Regions from separate parts of the uncultured Sulfitobacter sp. genome, predicted to be linked through region 1. Evidence: riboswitches for the same ligand, from Rfam matches in the RefSeq annotation. Region 1 holds a riboswitch; the other holds the start of a gene.
What was found. Region 1 has a riboswitch for cobalamin ahead of AADJ11_RS02275 (DUF4198 domain-containing protein). Riboswitches for the same ligand answer to the same signal wherever they lie in the genome.
Positions count from the first base shown of each region.

Region 2: another riboswitch for cobalamin. It lies ahead of nrdH (glutaredoxin-like protein NrdH); the one in region 1 lies ahead of AADJ11_RS02275 (DUF4198 domain-containing protein).

Region 1 covers NZ_CAXHZD010000001.1:480,521-485,143, forward strand. Annotated here, with positions in the region: gene AADJ11_RS02260 (cobyrinate a,c-diamide synthase) at 1-910, shown strand, start outside; gene cobA (uroporphyrinogen-III C-methyltransferase) at 907-1,632, shown strand; gene cobF (precorrin-6A synthase (deacetylating)) at 1,629-2,402, shown strand; cobalamin riboswitch at 2,460-2,658, shown strand; gene AADJ11_RS02275 (DUF4198 domain-containing protein) at 2,802-3,587, shown strand; gene cbiM (cobalt transporter CbiM) at 3,595-4,212, shown strand; gene AADJ11_RS02285 (cobalt ABC transporter permease) at 4,209-4,623, shown strand, end outside.
Region 2 covers NZ_CAXHZD010000003.1:214,404-219,026, reverse strand. Annotated here, with positions in the region: gene nrdE (class 1b ribonucleoside-diphosphate reductase subunit alpha) at 1-811, opposite strand, end outside; gene nrdI (class Ib ribonucleoside-diphosphate reductase assembly flavoprotein NrdI) at 793-1,209, opposite strand; gene nrdH (glutaredoxin-like protein NrdH) at 1,216-1,437, opposite strand; cobalamin riboswitch at 1,540-1,732, opposite strand; gene AADJ11_RS11650 (sodium:proton antiporter) at 1,850-3,664, opposite strand; gene AADJ11_RS11645 (SDR family oxidoreductase) at 3,809-4,405, opposite strand; gene AADJ11_RS11640 (NAD-dependent succinate-semialdehyde dehydrogenase) at 4,467-4,623, opposite strand, start outside.

The DNA of each region.
Region 1 (4,623 bases):
ATTCAAGGCGTATATGCCGGATCTGCCCTTTGCTGGCGTGATTTTGAACCGGGTCGCATCGCCGCGCCACGAACGGTTGGCGCGTCTGGGGATGGAGAAAGCGGGCCTGACGGTACTGGGGTCCTTGCCCCGGCGCGGTGATCTGGCGCTACCCGAACGCCATCTGGGTTTGATCCAAGCGGTCGAACATCCCGATCTTGAGGAAGCGATCAAGGGTTACGCCAATTTCCTGCGCGATCATATCGATCTTGCGGCGATCCGCGCGGCGGCTACTGGTCAACCTGCGCAAGCCGGCATGTTCCACTTGCCCAAACCACCCGCGCAACGCATTGCCTTGGCGCAAGACGCGGCGTTTTCGTTCACCTATCCGCATCTGCTGGAAGGCTGGCGCGCTGCAGGGGCCGAGATATTGCCATTCTCGCCCTTGGCGGATGAAGCGCCGGATGCCAGTGCGGATCTGGTCTGGCTGCCGGGGGGATACCCCGAATTGCACGCCGGACGTCTGGCAAGCGCCGACCGTTTTCGCGCGGGGCTGGTAAAGCACGCGCAAGATCGCCCCATTCATGGGGAATGCGGTGGCTATATGGCGCTTGGCGCTGCCTTGATCGACAAAGACGGGGTATCGCACCAGATGGCTGGGCTTTTGGGGCTGGTGACAAGCTATGAAAAGCGCAAGTTCCACCTTGGTTATCGTCGGGTTGAACTTGTCGCGGGGATGCCGGGATTTGACGCAGGGGACAAGCTGTTCGGGCATGAATTTCACTATTCGACGATCCTTGAACAACCTGATGCGCCGCTGGCCAAAGTGTCGGATGCTGATGGCAACCCCGTGCCAGAAACCGGATCGCAGAACGGGCATGTGACGGGCACGTTTTTCCATCTGATTACACCACAAGAGGCCCCAAAATGACCGGATTTGTCAGCTTTGTCGGGTCGGGTCCGGGGGATCCTGAGCTGTTGACGCTAAAGGCCGTTGACCGGTTGAAACGCGCCGACGCGGTTTTGTTTGATGACCTAAGCGCCGGGCCGATCCTTGAATATGCGCGCAACGGTGCGGATCTGATTGGCGTGGGCAAACGCGCCGGACGGGCCTCGCCCAAACAGGACCACGTTAGCCGCCTTTTGGTGGATTACGCACAGATTGACCAACGGGTCGTGCGTCTGAAATCCGGCGATGGCGGGTTGTTTGGCCGTCTTGAGGAAGAGCTGGTCGCGTTGAGAGCCGCTGGCATCCCCTACGAGATTATCCCCGGTATTCCGTCGGCGGTGGCGGCTGCGGCGGCCATCGGCATTCCACTGACGCGCCGGTTGACTGCGCGGCGGGTGCAATTTGTAACGGGCCACGATGTGACAGGCAAATTGCCGGGGGATGTGAACCTGCTGGCGCTTGCCGATCCTGCCGCATCAACGGTTGTCTTTATGGGCAAACGCACATTTCCGGCGTTGCTGGAAAAGCTGTTGGCCCATGGGTTGCCCGCCGACACCCCTGCCATTATGGCCGAGGACGTCAGCCGCCCAGAACAGCGCATCACACGGGCGACGGTCAGCGATCTGGCCGAGCAGCTGGCGCTTGAGGTCGGCAATAGCGCGGCATTGATCCTTTACGGCCCCTTGGCGCACGAGCTGCCATGAGCGCCGCACCGCATCATACAATCGAGGACCTTTGGCTGATTGGCATTGGTACAGGCAGCCCCGCCCATGTCACGGGCGAAGGGATGCAGGCGTTGCGCGATGCGGCGGTGATCCTTGTACCAGACAAGGGCGACGATAAGGGCGATCTCTTAACCCTGCGACACAATATCTTGACGCAAAGTGGCACGGCGGCGCAGGTCATCCGGTTTGAATATCCGGTGCGCGATCCGGCGTTGCCCTATCAGGACCGCGTCGCGCAGTGGCACGATGAAATCGCGCGCCGTTGGCAGGCAGCCATGGCCGAGGCTGACCGTGCAGGCCCCGTCGCGTTGTTGGTGTGGGGCGATCCGTCGCTGTATGACAGCACCCTGCGCATTGCGGGCAGGCTTGCCCCCGCACCGCGTCTGCGCGTTGTGCCCGGGATCACCGCCATTCAGGCGCTGACGGCGGCACATGCCTTGCCCCTGAACACGGTCAATGGCCCGGTCACGATCACCACCGGTCGCCGCCTGCGCGATCAGGGATGGCCGCAAGGGGCCGAAACAGTGGTTGTGATGCTGGACGGCGATTGCACCTTTCAAGACTTGCCCGCCGATACGCTGATTTGGTGGGGCGCGTTTTTGGGCATGCCAGAGCAAATTCTGGATCACGGCCGGATTGGCGATGTGGCAGACCGGATCGCCCAGACAAGGGCAGATGCCCGGGCGCAGCATGGCTGGATCATGGATACCTATCTTTTGCGCAAGGATGCTAACGGTTCTGGCGAATAGACTGACCCGCAGGTTTCGGCGCAGCTTTAGTGATTGACGTTGCCCGCACCGATCTGCCAAGACTGAATTATGACCGGTCCCGATCTTTTCGGGCGAAAGAGGGAATGTAGTGCGGCGCATCGGCGTCAAATCTACAGCTGCCCCCGCAACTGTCAGCGGCGAGCAGGGCCAAATACGTCACTGGAGCAATCCGGGAAGGCTGGCCCAACGCATTGACCCGCAAGCCAGGAGACCTGCCGGACACGCGCCCCATGGTAAACGGGGTGCATTCACTGGGCGCCGGGGTGTGCGTTTGGCCGTGGCAACCGCGCGCCAGTTTGGGTGTGTCGTCCCGGTCCAACCATATCCTTGGCGGTCGAATTTATACGTGCCGGGTGTGGCGCCAAGATGAGACTACTGATGAAAAAACTACTGCTCGCCAGTGCCGTTGTGCTGACACTGCCTGCGATGGCTTCGGCGCATTTCTTGTTGGAATATACCACCAATACCATGATCGACCGGCCCGGTGATGTGCCGGTCAAACTGATCTTTTGGCATCCGATGGAAAATAGCCATGTGATGAACCTGGAACGCCCGCAAGAATTTTACATGATTCACAATGGCGACAAGACCGATCTGATGGACAGCCTAGAGCCTGTACAATTCACCGGCGGTCAAAACACCGGTGCAGCGTTCAAGGGTTATGTGCCTGTCAAACGGTCGGGCGATTACGTTTTGGTCACGGTACCCACGCCGTATTACGAAGAGGCCGAGGATATTTATATCCAGCAGATCGCCAAGGCATTCCTGAACCGCAACCAGTTGCCAACAGATTGGATGAACCCGGTTGGCCTGCCCACGGAAATTGTACCCCTCAACAAACCCTATAACATCATCGCCGGATCGACATTTACCGGCCAAGTGCTGGCAGACGGCCAGCCGGTTTCCGGCGCGCAGATCGAGATTGAGTATATGGCGGCAGAGCCGGACATGAACAGCGCATCGGCCAGTATGCCGGTTGTCAGCGCCATGCCGGGCGGCGCGATTGTCGCGATATCGGATATGAACGGGTATTTTTCCTTTGGGGTGCCACGGGCGGGCTATTGGGGCTTTGCCGCGCTTGGGTCTGGACCCGTCACAGAACATGAAGGTAAGGAACTGAGCCAAGACGCCGTGATCTGGATCCGCGCGTGGGACATGGAGTGATACGCGCATGCATATCGTAGACGGAGCGCTGTCCAATACTGTTGTGATCGCTGGTGCAGTTGCTGCAGCGGGCGGTATCGCAATGGGTCTGCGCAGCCTGACGTTGGAGCGTATTCCAACGGCGGGTGTGCTGTCGGCCAGCTTTTTCGTGGCGTCGTTGATCTATGTGCCTGTTGGGCCGTCTTCGGTGCACCTGATTATGAACGGTCTGGCCGGAATTTTGCTGGGCTGGGCCGCCTTTCCTGCGCTGTTTGTCGGCCTTGTGCTTCAGGCGATATTCTTCGGCTTTGGCGGGTTGACGGTTCTGGGCGTCAACACCGTCAACATTGCCCTTCCGGCGGTTGTGGTCGGGTTGATGATGCGCCGGCTTGTGGCATCTGGCACGCCGACGGCGGGGGCGATCTGGGCCGGGATTGGTGGCGCGTTGGCAATTGCGCTGACAACCGGCGTCGTGGCCATTTCGCTGGCAGCATCGGGGGATGAATTCATTCCGGCCGCCAAGCTGGTGTTCTTTGCCCATATCCCTGTCATGATCATCGAAGGGCTGTTGACCGGCTTTGCCATTCTGCTGGCCCGCAAGGTGAAACCGGAACTGTTTGACACCGCGAAGGGGGTACATGCATGAAACGCTTTGTCCTGCTCTTGCTGCTATGTGCGGCCCCGATCCCCGCGATGGCGCATAAAGTTCTGCTTTCGGTTTTTCCATCCGGTGACGTGATTGAGGGCGAGGTGGGATTTTCAAACGGGACCATGGCGGTTGATCAGTTGATTACCGTGAGGGCCCCCGATGGCACCGTACTGGGTGAAACAACAACAGATTCCGACGGCTTTTTCCTGTTCAAGCCGGTATTGCCAGTCGCCCATATCTTTCGCGGCAATCTGGGGGCGGGGCACGTGGCCGAGGTGAAGCTGCCCGCCGAAGAGGTCGCGGAAATTTTGGGCAAACCGGTGCAATCCTTTGACACGGCAACGACGTCTGGTGCGGGTGTCCCTGTCGGCGGAGCCACGACCGGTGCGTCACTGTCATCCCAGCAAC
Region 2 (4,623 bases), on a different contig from region 1:
CACGCTTGGTGTCCAAAAACTGAAAGATATCAGGATGATGCGCATTCAGATACACAGCACCTGCACCTTGGCGTGCACCAAGCTGGTTGGCGTAGGAGAATGAATCCTCAAGCAGTTTCATCACCGGGATCACGCCTGAGGACTGGTTTTCGATCCCCTTGATCGGGGCTCCATGTTCGCGCACGTTGGTCAGCATCAAGGCCACGCCACCGCCGCGTTTACTAAGCTGCAGGGCAGAGTTGATGCCGCGCCCGATGCTTTCCATGTTGTCCTCAAGACGCAGCAGGAAACACGAGATCAGCTCGCCCCGGCTTTGCTTGCCCGCGTTCAGAAATGTCGGTGTGGCGGGTTGGAAACGGCCCGACAGAATTTCATGCATGAACGCCATCGCTTGGGTCTGATCGCCCTGCGCCAGCGTCAGCGCAGTCATCACAACGCGGTCCTCGTAGCGTTCCAGGAACCGTTTCCCGTCACGGGTTTTCAGCGTGTAGGAGGTGTAATATTTGAACGCGCCCAGAAAGGTTGGAAACCGGAATTTTTGCTTGAATGCCGTGTCCCAAATCTCGCGCAGGAATTCGGCTGGATAGGCCTTCAGCACCGCGGCCTCGTAATAGCCTTCGTCGACGAGATACCCGAGCTTTTCCTCAAGCGAGTGGAAGAACACGGTGTTCTGGTTCACATGCTGCAAAAAGTATTCGCGCGCGGCCTTGCGGTCGGCGTCAAAACGGATGTGCCCCGCCTCGTCATATAGGTTCAGCATCGCGTTCAGCGCGTGATAGTCCAGCCCAGCGGTCATACCGTCATCAAGCATTCTGTTCTCCAAAATTTGTCCAGCCCGTCGCGAATGCGGGCGATGTCTAGGTCCGTGCCTGCCAGCTCAAACCTTGTGAGCACGGGCACGTTGCATTTCTTGGCGATCACGTCGCCCGACAGCGCAAAGGTCGCGCCAAAGTTACGGTTTCCCGCACCGATCACACCGCGCAGCAGCGCGCGGCGTGTCGGTTCATTCAAAAAGCGGATCACCTGTTTGGGCACCGCGCCGCGCCCTGCGCCATCGGCGAATGTTGGGCAGACCAGCACAAAGGGGCGGGCAGGGGCTGGCATCGGATCAGACGGGCGAATGGGAATGCGCATGGCATCAATCCCAAGCGCTGCAACCAGCCGCGCGGTATTGCCCGTTGCCGACGAATAATAGACCAGCCCGCCCATTGCCGGTCAGGCCAACTGACCAATCATGTCGGGCCGGAAACCCGCCCAATGCGCATCACCCGCGACCACGACAGGCACCTGACGGTAGCCCATTTCGGTCACGCTTTGCATGGCTTCGGCATCTTGTGTCAGGTCGATCACACGGTATTCCAAACCGCGCATATCCAGCGCACGGGTGGTGGCGGTGCATTGCACGCAAGCGGGTTTCGAATAAACTGTGATGGTCATGCCCATATCCCTATCTGTTGTGGTGCAAAGGGACGGGGGCGCGCGGGGCATAGGCCAACACGGCCACAACCTTCAACACGTCCTCAAGCCCTCCGCTCGCGGTGGTTCGTATCGTGCCAAGGCAGGTCTCCTGGCTCACGGCTCGGATGTGGGGGCCTCCTTCCCGATGCGGGTGCATCAGTGGGTCATAGGCCAACACTTGCCGCTTACAGTTGCGGGGGCAGCACCGGTATCACACCGGTTTCCCTCTTAGCCTGCGACTCGCGCCGCAGGAACCAAAGCAACTACATATTGGGGTGTAATGCCGTTTGGTGTCAATATGCTGTTATTGGGATCGGGTAAATTTTTCTGTGATCAGACCGCAGCGGCGGGGATTTACCCTTGAGCAATGCCAAGCCCCCGCCGATATGCATCACTCCTCAGGTGGGCGCAAGGCGATGATGCGCAGGCCCGGTGCGCCTTTGAAGTCCTCGTTCTTGCGGATAAAGCGAATGGTGCCGTTCGCCGTAATCCGGGCAAGTAATTTTCCGTCCGGCGTCTCGTTGCGCCAATCGTCGAGCGTAAATTCCTCGGATAGTTTTGTGATGCGGAAGGTCCATCCGGCAGCCATCAATTTCTCAAGCTCGGCGTGGGTGGCCTCTAGGCCGAGGGGGCGCCCCCCCAAGGTGCGGGGCAATTGGTGGCGGCTGCTGTCGGCACGTTCGCGCATCACCTGAAACACGTTTTCACGCCCGAATTCCGGGGCAAGGTCCGTGGTCACCAGCGTGTTATAGGCGTCGTTATCCGTGGCCGCGATCAGGGTGGCATAGCTGACCAGCTCGACCCGCTGTTCTGCGGCCTCTGACAGGATATCACCCGAGAATGTATCGATGCCCGCAGCGCGTGCTTTGCGCAGGCGGATGAAGTTCGGATCGGTCATCAAAACGGGCACTTCGGCCTTGCGCAGCACCTCGGCCAGCGCGGTTGTCCAATCCGCCCCGCCGATGATCACGACGCCCGGCACATCGGCACCCGCCAGCCCCAACAGCCGCGCAAAAGGCGCGAGGGTAAATCCGTTGACCACGACCGTCACCGCCACAAGGGCGAATGCCAGCGGTGCAATCAAGGCGGCGTCTTCAAAGCCAAGGCTGAGCAAGCGTTCCCCGAAAAGGCCCGCCACGGCGACCAGAACCACACCGCGTGGTCCGGTCAAGGCGACCAGCAGCTTTTCGCGAAACGGAATGCCAGAGCCGATAAGCGAGATAAACACCGTCAGCGGGCGCGCGACCAGCACGACCACGGCCACAAACGCCGCCGCGCGCCAATCAAGATTGCCAAGCGCGTCCACATCCAGACCCGCAGCAAGCAGGATAAACACGCCCGACACCAACAGCACGGTCGCGTGTTCCTTGAAGCGGCGCAGCTCTTCGTAGCTGGGCAGTTTTGAGTTCGCGATCACGATCCCCATGATCGTCACGGCCAGCAGCCCGCTTTCATGCAGCACGGCGTCAGATGCGGCGAACACCCCCAGCAACAAGGCGAAAAGCACGGGTACTTTCATATATTCCGGCACCCAGCCGCGTTTGAACCCGCGCGACAGGCCGACGCCAGCCGCCACGCCGGCAGCGGTTGCCACGGCAGCCCCGAGCAGCAGTTCGATCATCGCCTCGGACGCCGTGGTGGCCGTGTTCAGCGCCAGCACGACCTCGAACGCCAAGACAGCGGCCAAGGCCCCGATCGGATCGTTAATGATGGCTTCCCATTGCAGCAGGGTCGCGGGGCGGCGCGACAGCCGCGCGGTGCGCAGAAGCGGCGCGATCACGGTGGGGCCGGTGACGATCATGATGCCACCAAACACGGCCGAGCTGGACCAGCTAAGCCCCGCCACATAATGCAGCGACAGCGCGGCCATTAGCCACCCCAAAGGCGCGCCGATATAGACCAACCGCCTGACCCCGCCAACCGCGTCTTGCAGCGTGTGAAAGTTCAACGACAGACCGCCCTCGAACAGGATGATCGCCACGGCGATGGAGATCATGGGGGCCATCAACGGCCCGATATCGCGGGCGGGATCAAAGATGCCAAACACCGGCCCGATCAGAATACCGGCGACCAGCATCAGTACGATTGCAGGCATGCGCAGACGCCATGCGATCCATTGCGATCCAACGCCTATGGCACCGACCAATGCGATTGCCGTTACGGGGTTCAGCGCGCCAAGCGTTTCTGTTGCCACAATGTGATCCATCTATTGTTGGTGGTTTGAAATAGCATGTGACGGGCGCGAGGCAATAAATATTCCGGTTGTCACAGGTCTAGGGGCAAACACAAAAACGCGGACACCGTTGGGTGCCCGCGCGTTCGTAAAGTGGGGGATGGTTCAATCAGCAGATCAGGCCGATTGCATATTCAGCGCCATCCCGTCGTATTGCCCGCTGATTGCGGCATCGGCCAGAACATCGGCAACATCCCGGCGCGACGCCTCGGCTGATGTGTCCACGTCGTCGCCCAAGATCACGTTATCGCTGCGCGGGTCATCTGTCAGGGCAACGGGGCGCAGAATGGCATAAGTTAAGCCGGATGCTTTCAGGTGCTCATCAGCGGCGTGCTTGGCCTTGATGTAGTGGGCCAGATCGCCTGACGGGTTTTCCTGATCCGCCCCGACCGAGCTGAGCATGACAAAGCGTTTCACGCCCGCCGCTGCGGCCAGATCGGTCAGACGCTGCGCGCCGTCGCGGTCAACCTTATCGGTCATTCCGGCATCCGTGTCGCCGCCTGAACCGGCGGCAAACACGACGACATCCATGCCTTGGCAAACGTCATCCGACAAATCGGTCAGGTCGCCGTGGCGCAAATGCGTGCCCTTAGGCAGATCACTGGTGTCAGAGCTTTCGCGCACCAGTGCGGTTGCCTCATGCCCTTGATCAATAAGATTTTTCACCACATGCGACCCGGTTTTGCCTGTGGCACCTGCGACTAGAATATTCATGCTCATTTTTGTACTCCTTCAACGTGTTACTGTGTTTGATTGTGGTGTGCGGCCTGTTTGATCAGGGCAGAAAGATCGCTTTGACGTTCACGAATTCCTTCATGCCAAAGCCGCCATGCTCGCGCCCATAGCCGGAATCCTTGACCCCGCCGAAAGGCATATTCGGATCAGCTGCGCCAAATGAATTGATGCGCACCATGCCGGTGTCAAAATGATCG